Regions from separate parts of the Kocuria flava genome, predicted to be linked through region 2. Evidence: predicted binding sites of a transcription regulator. Region 2 holds the regulator's gene; each other region holds the start of a gene.

Region 1 (3,265 bases), 650 kb from region 2:
ATGGAGTCCACGGCGAAGACGACGTCGGTGGCCTCGATCAGCACCAGCACCGCCAGCAGCGGGGTGGCCAGCAGCACGCCGTCCTTGCGGACCAGCAGCTTCTGCCCGTGGTAGGCCTCGGTCATGGGCACGAGGCGGCGGAAGGCGCGCAGCACCGCCGACTGGTCGGGGTTCAGGTGCTCGTTGCGCTGGCGGATCATCCGCCAGCCGGTCCAGAGCAGGAACGCGGCGAAGACGTAGAGGACCCAGGAGAAGTTCTGGATCAGCACCGCCCCGGCGGCGATGAAGATCCCGCGGAACACCAGGGCACCGAGCACTCCCAGGAACAGCACGCGGTGCTGGAACTCCCGCGGGACGGCGAACCAGCTGAAGACGATCGCCCAGACGAAGACGTTGTCCACGGCCAGGGACTTCTCGATGAGGTAGCCGGCGAAGTACTGCTGGCCGAGCTCCGCCCCCCACACCCGCCAGACGACGAGACCGAAGGCCACGCCGCAAGCCACCCACACCCCCGACCACACGGCCGCCTCGCGCACGCCGATCACGTGGGCGCGGCGGTGGGCGAACAGGTCGACGGCCAGCACGAGCACGATGAAGCCGAGCACCGCGGCCCAGATCCAGAACGGGACATCCACGACGAAACCCTCCGATCGATCCGATCGGAGGTCTCTCCCGGCCCCGCGGGGCCCGCCCCGCCGGGCCCCGCGGGGCCGGAATGACGACGGGACGACGGTGGGATACTCCCCTCCCTGACACGAACAAGTGAAGCACTCTTCACCTGTTGGGGACAAGGGGTGCCGGAGGGCGGACGGGAGGAGGCCCGGGACCCGCAGCGGGTCCCGGGCCTCCTCCTCGCCCCCGGTCCGGTGGTCGGCTCAGTAGTCGTCGTCCTCCGGGACCCAGCGGTTGAAGTCCAGGGTGAGGTAGAGCGCGAGCGCGGCGGCGTTGTCCTCGGCGATGCGCAGGCACAGCTGGTCGTAGCCGCTGTGGCAGAGGGTGTCCATGCTGGAGCGCACGAGCTGCTCGGCGAGACCCTGCCGGCGGCGGGACGCGGCGGTGAACAGCTCGAAGAGGTACGGGGCGTCCGGGAGCTCGCCGTCGCCCACGCGGCGCTCGAGGGTCAGGGCCGCGGCGACGATCGTGCCGTCCTCGTCGGCGACCACGGGGGAGGCCTCCGCCAGGAGGGGGCCGTACTCGCCGGCGAAGACGCCCTGGACGACCTGGCGGGCCTCCGCGAGGCTGGAGACCCCGCCCTGCTCGTAGGAGGAGTAGTAGAGCTGGGCCAGGGCCTCGGCGTCCTCGGGCGTGGCCGGGCGGGTGGGCACCGGGTTCGGCCTGGTGTTCGCCACGGTGCGGGCGATCAGCGTGATGGTTCCGGTCATGGGGGCCTCCGTGGGTCGACGCCGGCTGCTCCGGCGGGGGCGGACGAGGGGTCAGGGGCGTCAGGGAGGACCCGGCGGGCGCGTCCTCCGTCCTCTCAGCGTATCCATTTCACCGGGGTTGTCCACGGATTCCGGGCGTCCCGGCGCGGTCCGGGCGGCAGGCTCCGGCCAGTGAACACGTGTTCCCCGCAGGAAGCTCATCGGCTTAGCCTGTCGCACAGGTGTTCTAGCTTCCAGAGGACAGGGTGCCCGGCCGGCGGGCGCCGTCGGAGGGAGAGGAGCCGTGGTGGGAGTGCTGACGGAGAGCGTGGACGTGGACTGCGACGCCGAGGGCGTGCCGGTGGGGGTGCGCTGGCGCGGGCGGGCCTACCGCGTGGCGCAGGACCCCGTGCGCTGGTACGAGCGGCGGGCGTGGTGGGCGGAGGACCTGCGGCTGCCCCGGGAGCGGGGCGCCGGGGTCGTCGACCAGCAGATGTGGCGGGTGCAGGTCCAGCTCGGCCCGCGCACGGAGCTGCTCACCCTCGAGCTCGTCCACACCCTCGACACCGGCCGCTGGCGGCTGCTCGCGGCCACGAGCGCGACCGGGATCCGGGTCGGGCGCTGCGCGTGAGGCGGGCCCGCGCGCGGCGGGTCCCGTGCATAGGATCGGGGGTGCGGGCCGTCCGCGCGGCGCCCCGCACCGACCGCGCTCCCCGCGCGGTTCGTCCGGCAGAGAGGCAGCACCCGTGAGACTCGGCACCGTGGCCCGCAGCGGCAGCACCCAGGCCTTCCGGCAGGAGGCGGGGGAGACCGTCTACCTGCCCGTCCCGGACGTGGGGGCGCTGCTGGCCGGGGGCGACCTCTCCCTGCCCGGGGAGCCCGGCCCCGCCCCCGCCCCGGAGGAGCTGCTCACCCCGGTGCTGCGGCCCGGGAAGATCCTGTGCGCCGGGCTGAACTTCCACGACCACGCCGAGGAGGTCGGCCAGGAGATCCCCGAGCACCCCACGATCTTCGCCAAGTACGCCAACGCCCTCGTCGGCCCCGTCGACCCCATCGCGATGCCCGAGGAGTCCGAGAAGATCGACTGGGAGGCCGAGCTCGTCGCGGTGATCGGCACGACCGTCCGCCACGCGGACGCCGGACGGGCCCGGGCGGCCATCGCCGGGTACACGATCATGAACGACGTCTCCGTGCGGGACTGGCAGGGCCGGACCTCCGAGTGGTTCCAGGGCAAGAACTTCGACCGCACCACCCCGGTGGGCCCCGTCGTCGTGACCCCGGACGAGGTCGACCCCGAGGCCGGCCTGGCCGTGCGCTGCACGGTGGACGGGGTGCGCCACCAGGACTCCAGCACCGACCGGATGATCTTCTCCGCGGTGCAGCTGGTGGAGTACCTCACCCGGTTCATGACCCTGGAGCCGGGCGACCTCGTCGCCTGCGGCACCCCGGCCGGCGTGGGCCTGGCGAAGAAGCCGCGGCGGATCTGGCTGCGGGACGGCCAGGAGGTCGTCACCGAGATCGAGGGCATCGGCGAGCTGCGCAACGTGTGCACCCCCGCCGAGGACCTGCTGCCCCGCTGACCCGACCGCGACCGGAGGAGACCCCATGGCGACCGTCGGCTTCCACGCCTCCCACGAGCAGATCCCGCCCGAGCAGCTGCTGCGCGACGTCCGGCACGCCGAGCAGGCCGGCTTCGCCGCCGCCATGTGCTCGGACCACCTCGAGCCCTGGTCCCCGCGGCAGGGGCACGCGGGCTTCGCCCTGTCCTGGCTGGGGGCGGCGCTGGCCTCCACCGCGCTGCCGTTCGGGTTCGTGCACGCCCCGGGCCGGCGCTACCACCCCGTGGTCACGGCCCAGGCCACGGCCACGCTGGCGCGGATGTTCCCCGGCCGCGTCTGGGTGGC
Region 2 (3,265 bases):
ACGAACTCCGTGTCCGTGCCGGCGGCCAGCAGCGGGTACATCGAGTAGGTGGGCACGAACGTCAGCAGGCGCCGGCCCGGACCGCCGAAGGCCTGCAGCAGCTGCTGGAGGATCTCGTTGGAGCCGTTGGCCGCCCACAGGTGCTCGGCGCGCAGACCGTGGCCGAGATAGCGGGCGAGCTCCTCGCGCAGGGCGTTGAACTCGCGGTCCGGGTAGCGGTTGAGCGTCCGGGCGGCCTCCGTGACCTCCGCGACGATCGCGGCGTGCACGTCCTCCGGCACCGGGTGGGTGTTCTCGTTGGTGTTGAGGGCGACGGCGACGTCCAGCTGCGGGGCGCCGTACGGGGTGCGGCCGCGCAGGCTGTCGCGGAGCGGGAGGGCGGAGAGGCGGTCCAGGTTCTGCGTCACCCGGACAGCTTAGTCCCCGGCCCCGTGCGACCCGAACCCGGTCCGGCTCAGGCGGCGGGGACCACGAGCTCCTGGCCGGCGACGAGGGCGGAGCTGCGCAGGTCGTTGAGCTCGACGATCTCGTCCATGACGTCGCGCGGGTCCCGCTGGGGGTCGGCGGCCACGGCGAGGTCCCACAGGCTCTCGCCGGGGTGGACGACGGCGCGCTCGGTCCCGGCGCCGACGTGCGGGTCGCTGCCCGCGGACGCGGTGGAGGGCACGAGGAAGATCACGGCGAGCACGACGAGCGCGGCCGCTCCCGTGAGCAGGGGCAGCCCCACGAGCACGAACCGGCCGCGGCGGGTGAGGGTCAGCCGGGCGGCGTGCTCCCCGGTGCGGATGCTGGCACTGGCACTCATGGCATGAACTCCTTGACGGGCCCGCGGCGACGGGCGATCCTCGAACGGCTCTGCGATCGGCGGATTCGTACGAACTCCATTCGATCGAACACATCTTCGAACACCGACGGACCATGTCTAGCACGTGCCTGCGAACGGTGTCGACACTTGCTCGTACATGTGTTTGAAGACACCGGCGGACTCGCCTAGGCTGGGGGCAGGTCCGGGAACGGTCCGGCCCGGCGCGCACCAGGTGCGGCGGCCGACCGGACACCCAGAGAACCACCCGGGTCCGACATCGGAGTACGGCACGGGCCCGCCGGCGCCGACCGGACGGGAAAGGACGACGCGCAATGCCCCAGCTGCCCACCCCCGAGGAGCCCCGGGACCGCCCGGCGCGCACCCGGCGCTCCCGCGGCCTGAGCCCGCGCCAGCGCACGATCCTGGAGACGATCCAGCGCTCGATCGCCGAGCGCGGCTACCCGCCGTCGATGCGCGAGATCGGCGACCTCGTGGGCCTGGCGTCCCTGTCGAGCGTCACCCACCAGCTCTCCCAGCTCGAGAAGCTCGGCTACCTCCGCCGGGACCCCAAGCGGCCGCGGGCCATGGAGGTGCTCACCCCCCTGCAGCTGCGCGGCACGGCGGAGCCCGCCGGCGGCGAGCCGGCCGGGGCGCGCACGGGCGCGGACGCCGTCGCCGAGCTGTCGACCTCCGCCGACGTCACGATGGTCCCGCTGGTCGGCCACATCGCCGCGGGCGGGCCGATCACCGCCGAGCAGGCGGTCGAGGACGTGCTCGCCCTGCCGCGCCAGCTCGTGGGCCACGGCGAGCTGTTCATGCTGCGCGTGAAGGGCGACTCGATGGTCGACGCCGCGATCTGCGACGGCGACTGGGTCGTGGTCCGCCGCCAGAGCTCGGCCGACAACGGCGACATCGTCGCGGCGCTGCTCGACGAGGAGGCCACCGTCAAGACCTTCCGCCAGCGCGACGGCCACACGTGGCTGCTGCCGCAGAACACCCGCTACGAGCCGATCCTGGGCGACCACGCCACGGTGATGGGCAAGGTCGTCTCGGTGCTGCGCAGCCTCTGAGGGCCGCCCACCGCTGCGCGCACGGCGCCCGGATCCGCAGGGGTCCGGGCGCCGTCGTCGTCCCCGGCCGCACGAGCGGTCCGGGGGCCGAACGGTCCGGGGGCCGGGTGGCCCGGGGGCTCAGCCCGCCGGCAGGCGCGCCAGGGCCCCGAGGACCACCGAGCGGTCCGTGGTGGTCCACAGCGGGGGCAGCGAGGCGCGCAGGAACCCGCCGTAGCGGGCGGTGGCGATCCGCGAGTCCAGGACGGCGACGACGCCGCGGTCCCCGCCGGCCCGGATGAGCCGGCCGGCGCCCTGGGCCAGCCGCACGGCCGCGTGCGTGGCGGAGACCGACATGAACCCGTTGCCGCCGGCGCGCTCGGCGGCCCGGCTGCGGGCCGTGGCCAGCGGGTCGTCGGGGCGCGGGAACGGGATCCGGTCGATCATCACGAGCCGGCACGAGCTGCCGGGCACGTCCACGCCCTGCCACAGGCTCAGCGTGCCGAACAGGCTCGCCGCGGGGTCCTCGGCGAACTCCTGCACGAGCCCGGCCAGGGAGGCGTCGCCCTGGCACAGGATCGGCAGATCGGTGCGCTCCCGCAGCGCCTCGGCGGCCTCCTCGGCCGCGCGGCGGGAGGAGAACAGGCCCAGGGCCCCGCCGCGGGAGGCCTCCAGCAGGGCGAGCATCTCGTCGAGCTGCGCCTCGGTGAGCCGGCGCCCGGGCTTCTCCAGGTGCCGGGCCAGGTAGAGGATGCCCTGCCGGGGGTAGTCGAAGGGGCTGCCGACGTCGATGCCCTCCCAGCGGGGGGCGCCCTCGCCGCGCAGGCCCAGCGCCCCGGCCGCGGCGTCGAAGGAGGAGCCCACGGACAGGGTCGCGGAGGTCAGCACGACCGTGCGGCCGTCGAACAGGCCCTCGCGCAGCGTGCCGGCCACCGACAGGGGGGCCACGTGCAGGGTCGCGGGGTCGGTGTCCTCCGCGGGCACCCACCCGCGGCCCGGCTCCCAGCCGCCCTGGCGGGAGAGCCACAGCACCTCGCGGGAACCCTCGGCGGCGAGCACCCGCTCGGCGAGCTCCAGGACGTCGCTGACGCGGGAGCGGGCCATCTGCCGCCCGGCGTCGGCGTCCTTCTCCGCGCCCTGCCCGGACTTCGACTCGGTCAGCGCGGTGCGCGCGGCGTCGCGGACCTGGGCCACGGCGGCGGCCTGGGCGTCGGTGAGCCCCCGGTGCAGCAGCTCGGCCGGGGCGCCCAGCAGGGCCGCCTCGAGGGCGGCCGCCCCGGCGGTGAGCGCGTCGGGGCTCGCGGAGGTGTGCTTGCGCAGGGAGCTCGCGGCGGCGCGGACCATGGCCGCGGACAGCTGCCCGGTCACGGCCCCGGTGACCCGGTCCTGCAGCTCGTGGGCCTCGTCGATG
Region 3 (3,265 bases), 630 kb from region 2:
CGCCGCCCGCATGGGCGGGCCCGACACCGCCGGCAACCCGGCGCTCGAGCTGGCCGTGACCAAGGCCAAGAAGAACTCCGTGCCCAACGACAACATCGACCGGGCGATCAAGCGCGGCGCCGGCCTGACCGGCGAGACGATCAACTACGACGAGATCCTCTACGAGGCCCGCGGCCCCCAGGGCACCGCCCTCTACATCGAGTGCCTCACCGACAACAAGAACCGCGCGGCCTCCGAGGTGCGCGTGGCCGTCACCCGCAACGGCGGCACCATGGCCGACTCCGGGTCCGTGGCCTTCCTCTTCGAGCGCAAGGGCGTCGTCGAGGTCGCGAAGAAGGACGGGCTCACCGAGGACGACGTCCTCGTGGCCGTCCTCGACGCCGGCGCCGAGGAGGTGATCGAGGGCGAGGAGGAGTTCGAGGTCGTCTCCGAGGCCACCGACCTGCCCGCGATCCGCACTGCCCTCGACGAGGCCGGGCTCGAGTACAACAACGACGACCCCCAGTTCCGCCCGTCCATGAAGGTCGAGCTCGACGAGGACGGCGCCCGCAAGTTCCTGCGCCTGGCCGACGCCGTCGAGGAGCTCGACGACGTGCAGAACGTCTACTCCAACGCCGAGATCCCGGCCGAGGTCCTCGCCCGGCTCGAGGACGAGGACTGAGCACGCAGGGCCAGCGCATCCTCGGGGTCGACCCCGGGCTGACCCGGTGCGGGTTCGGCCTCGTGCAGGTGCGCGGGGACCGCACCGCCACGCTCGTGGAGGTCGGCGTCGCCGGGACCCAGGCCGCCGAGCCCCTCGACCGGCGCATCCTGCGGATCTGGGAGGCCACCGACGAGTGGATCCTGCGGCACCGCCCCGACGCCCTGGCCCTCGAGCGGGTCTTCGCCCAGGCCAGCGTGCACACCGTGATCGGCACCGCCCACGCCTCCGGGGCCGTGATCGCCGCGGCCGCCCGCCACGGGGTGCCCGTCGCCTGGCACACCCCCTCGGAGGTCAAGGCCGCCGTGACGGGCGACGGCCGGGCCGACAAGGCCTCGGTCGCGCGCATGGTCGTGCGGATCCTGCGCCTGGCCGAGGCCCCGCGCCCGGCCGACGCCGCCGACGCCCTGGCCATCGCCATCTGCCACGGCTGGCGCGGGGGCGGCACCGGCCTCGACGCCACCGCCGGCACCGAGACCCACCAGGGCGCCCGGCCCGTGGCCGCCCGCCGCTCCGCCATGACCCCCGCCCAGCGGGCGTGGGCGGAGGCGGAGGCCCGGGCCCGGCGCGGCCGGGCCGGCTGAGCCCCCCGGCCGGGCCGGTGCGGGGCGTCGGCCCGCCCTGCTACAGTGGCCGTCGACCCGCATTCGTAGATCCGTTCGAATCGTCCGCGCCCGGCCGGGCGCGCCGGCGGGGGACCACGGGAAGGAGCCGCGCGGTGATCGCGTCCATCACGGGAGAGGTCGAGCACGTCGGCCTCACCACCGCCGTCGTCTCCGTGGGCGGCTTCGGCGTCCAGGTCCACGCCACCGCCGAGACGCTCGCGGGCCTGCGGGTCGGGCGCCAGGTGCGCCTGGACACCGCCTGGGTCGCCCGCAAGGACGAGTCCCCGCTGCTCTTCGGCTTCCGGGCCCCCGCCGAGCGGGAGGTCTTCGAGACCATGCTCGGCGTCAGCGGCGTCGGCCCCCGCACCGCCCTGGCCGTGCTCGCGGTGCTCGGCCCCGACGACGTCCACCGGGCCATCGCCGAGGGCGACGCCACGGCCTTCACCCGGGTCCCCGGCATCGGGCCCAAGGGGGCCCGGCGGATCGTGCTCGAGCTCGCCGACAAGCTCGTGGTCCCCGAGCGCCCCGCCGAGCCCGCCCCCGCCCCGGTGGAGCCGTGGCGCGCGCAGGTGCTCGAGGCGCTCGTGGGGCTGGGCTGGAGCGAGAAGGACGCCGCCCGCGGGGTCGCCGACGCCCTCGACGGCCGCGAGGAGCTCGCCGCCTCCGGCGACGTCCCCCTCATCCTGCGCACCGTGCTCGGCTGGCTCGGCGCCGCCAAGGCCGGCACCCGCACCGCCGACCGGGGGGTGTGAGCGTGGCACGGGAGGACGGCGCCGCCGTGAACGCCCGGGACCGGCTGGTCTCCGCGACCGACGAGCCCGACGAGAAGCAGCTGGAGTCGGCGCTGCGCCCGGCGAACCTCGACGAGTTCGTCGGCCAGAAGCGCGTGCGCCAGCAGCTCTCCCTCGTCCTGGAGGCCTCCCGCCTGCGCGGGCGCTCCGCCGACCACGTGCTGCTGTCCGGGCCCCCGGGCCTGGGCAAGACCACCCTCGCGATGATCATCGCCGAGGAGATGGGCGCGCCCCTGCGGATCTCCTCCGGCCCGGCCATCCAGCACGCCGGGGACCTCGCCGCGATCCTGTCCTCCCTGACCGAGGGCGAGGTGCTGTTCCTCGACGAGATCCACCGGATGTCCCGGCCCGCCGAGGAGATGCTCTACATGGCGATGGAGGACTTCCGCGTCGACATCGTCGTGGGCAAGGGCGCCGGGGCGACCTCCATCCCGCTGGACCTGCCCCCGTTCACCCTCGTGGGGGCCACGACCCGGGCGGGGCTGCTGCCGGGCCCGCTGCGTGACCGCTTCGGCTTCACCGGTCACCTCGAGTTCTACTCCGTCGAGGAGCTCGAGCTCGTGCTGCGCCGCTCCGCCGGGCTGATGGACCTCGCCATGACCGCCGAGGGCTTCGCCGAGGTGGCCTCCCGCTCCCGCGGCACCCCCCGCATCGCCAACCGGCTGCTGCGCCGGGTCCGCGACTGGGCGCTCGTGCACGGCGTCGAGCGGATCGACGCCCGCGCCGCCTCGACCGCCCTGGACATGTACGAGGTCGACGCCCGCGGCCTCGACCGGCTGGACCGCTCCGTGCTGACCGCGCTCGTGACGAAGTTCAACGGCGGGCCCGTCGGGCTCTCCACCCTCGCGATCGCGGTGGGGGAGGAGACCGAGACCGTCGAGACCGTCGCCGAGCCCTACCTCGTGCGCGAGGGGCTGCTCGGGCGCACCCCGCGCGGGCGGATCGCCATGGCCGCCGCGTGGGAGCACCTCGGGCTGCCCGCCCCGGAGCACGCCGCCTACCGGGACCCCGCGCTGCGCGCCGCCCTCGGCGGCCCCGACGAGGACGACGCCACCCTGTTCGAGGACTGAGCTCCCGGGCCCCGCCCAGGGGGATCCCCTACCATGGGACGGAAAACCCGCTCCCGATCGAACGGACGTCCGTGACCTCGCACCTGATCGCCCAGTCCC

What was found. Region 2 encodes LexA, which represses DNA repair genes until DNA is damaged. Its sites were predicted from a motif close to TCGAACANNTGTTCGA; they were not measured.
Region 1: a site for LexA is predicted at 1,596-1,611, ahead of AS188_RS11390 (DUF6504 family protein). Genes of this name have one in related genera too.
Region 3: a site for LexA is predicted at 1,348-1,363, ahead of ruvA (Holliday junction branch migration protein RuvA). Genes of this name have one in related genera too.

What each region holds. Positions count from the first base shown of each region.
Region 1 covers NZ_CP013254.1:2,553,805-2,557,069, reverse strand. Annotated here, with positions in the region: gene AS188_RS11400 (TerC family protein) at 1-635, opposite strand, end outside; gene AS188_RS11395 (GNAT family N-acetyltransferase) at 876-1,382, opposite strand; gene AS188_RS11390 (DUF6504 family protein) at 1,669-1,992, shown strand; gene AS188_RS11385 (fumarylacetoacetate hydrolase family protein) at 2,108-2,941, shown strand; gene AS188_RS11380 (TIGR03885 family FMN-dependent LLM class oxidoreductase) at 2,967-3,265, shown strand, end outside.
Region 2 covers NZ_CP013254.1:1,906,908-1,910,172, reverse strand. Annotated here, with positions in the region: gene AS188_RS08520 (histidinol-phosphate transaminase) at 1-407, opposite strand, end outside; gene AS188_RS08515 (LysM peptidoglycan-binding domain-containing protein) at 455-805, opposite strand; gene lexA (transcriptional repressor LexA) at 1,138-1,875, shown strand; gene AS188_RS08505 (ATP-dependent DNA helicase) at 1,996-3,265, opposite strand, start outside.
Region 3 covers NZ_CP013254.1:2,537,828-2,541,092, reverse strand. Annotated here, with positions in the region: gene AS188_RS11335 (YebC/PmpR family DNA-binding transcriptional regulator) at 1-661, shown strand, start outside; gene AS188_RS11330 (crossover junction endodeoxyribonuclease RuvC) at 730-1,284, shown strand; gene ruvA (Holliday junction branch migration protein RuvA) at 1,419-2,057, shown strand; gene ruvB (Holliday junction branch migration DNA helicase RuvB) at 2,084-3,166, shown strand; gene AS188_RS11315 (preprotein translocase subunit YajC) at 3,238-3,265, shown strand, end outside.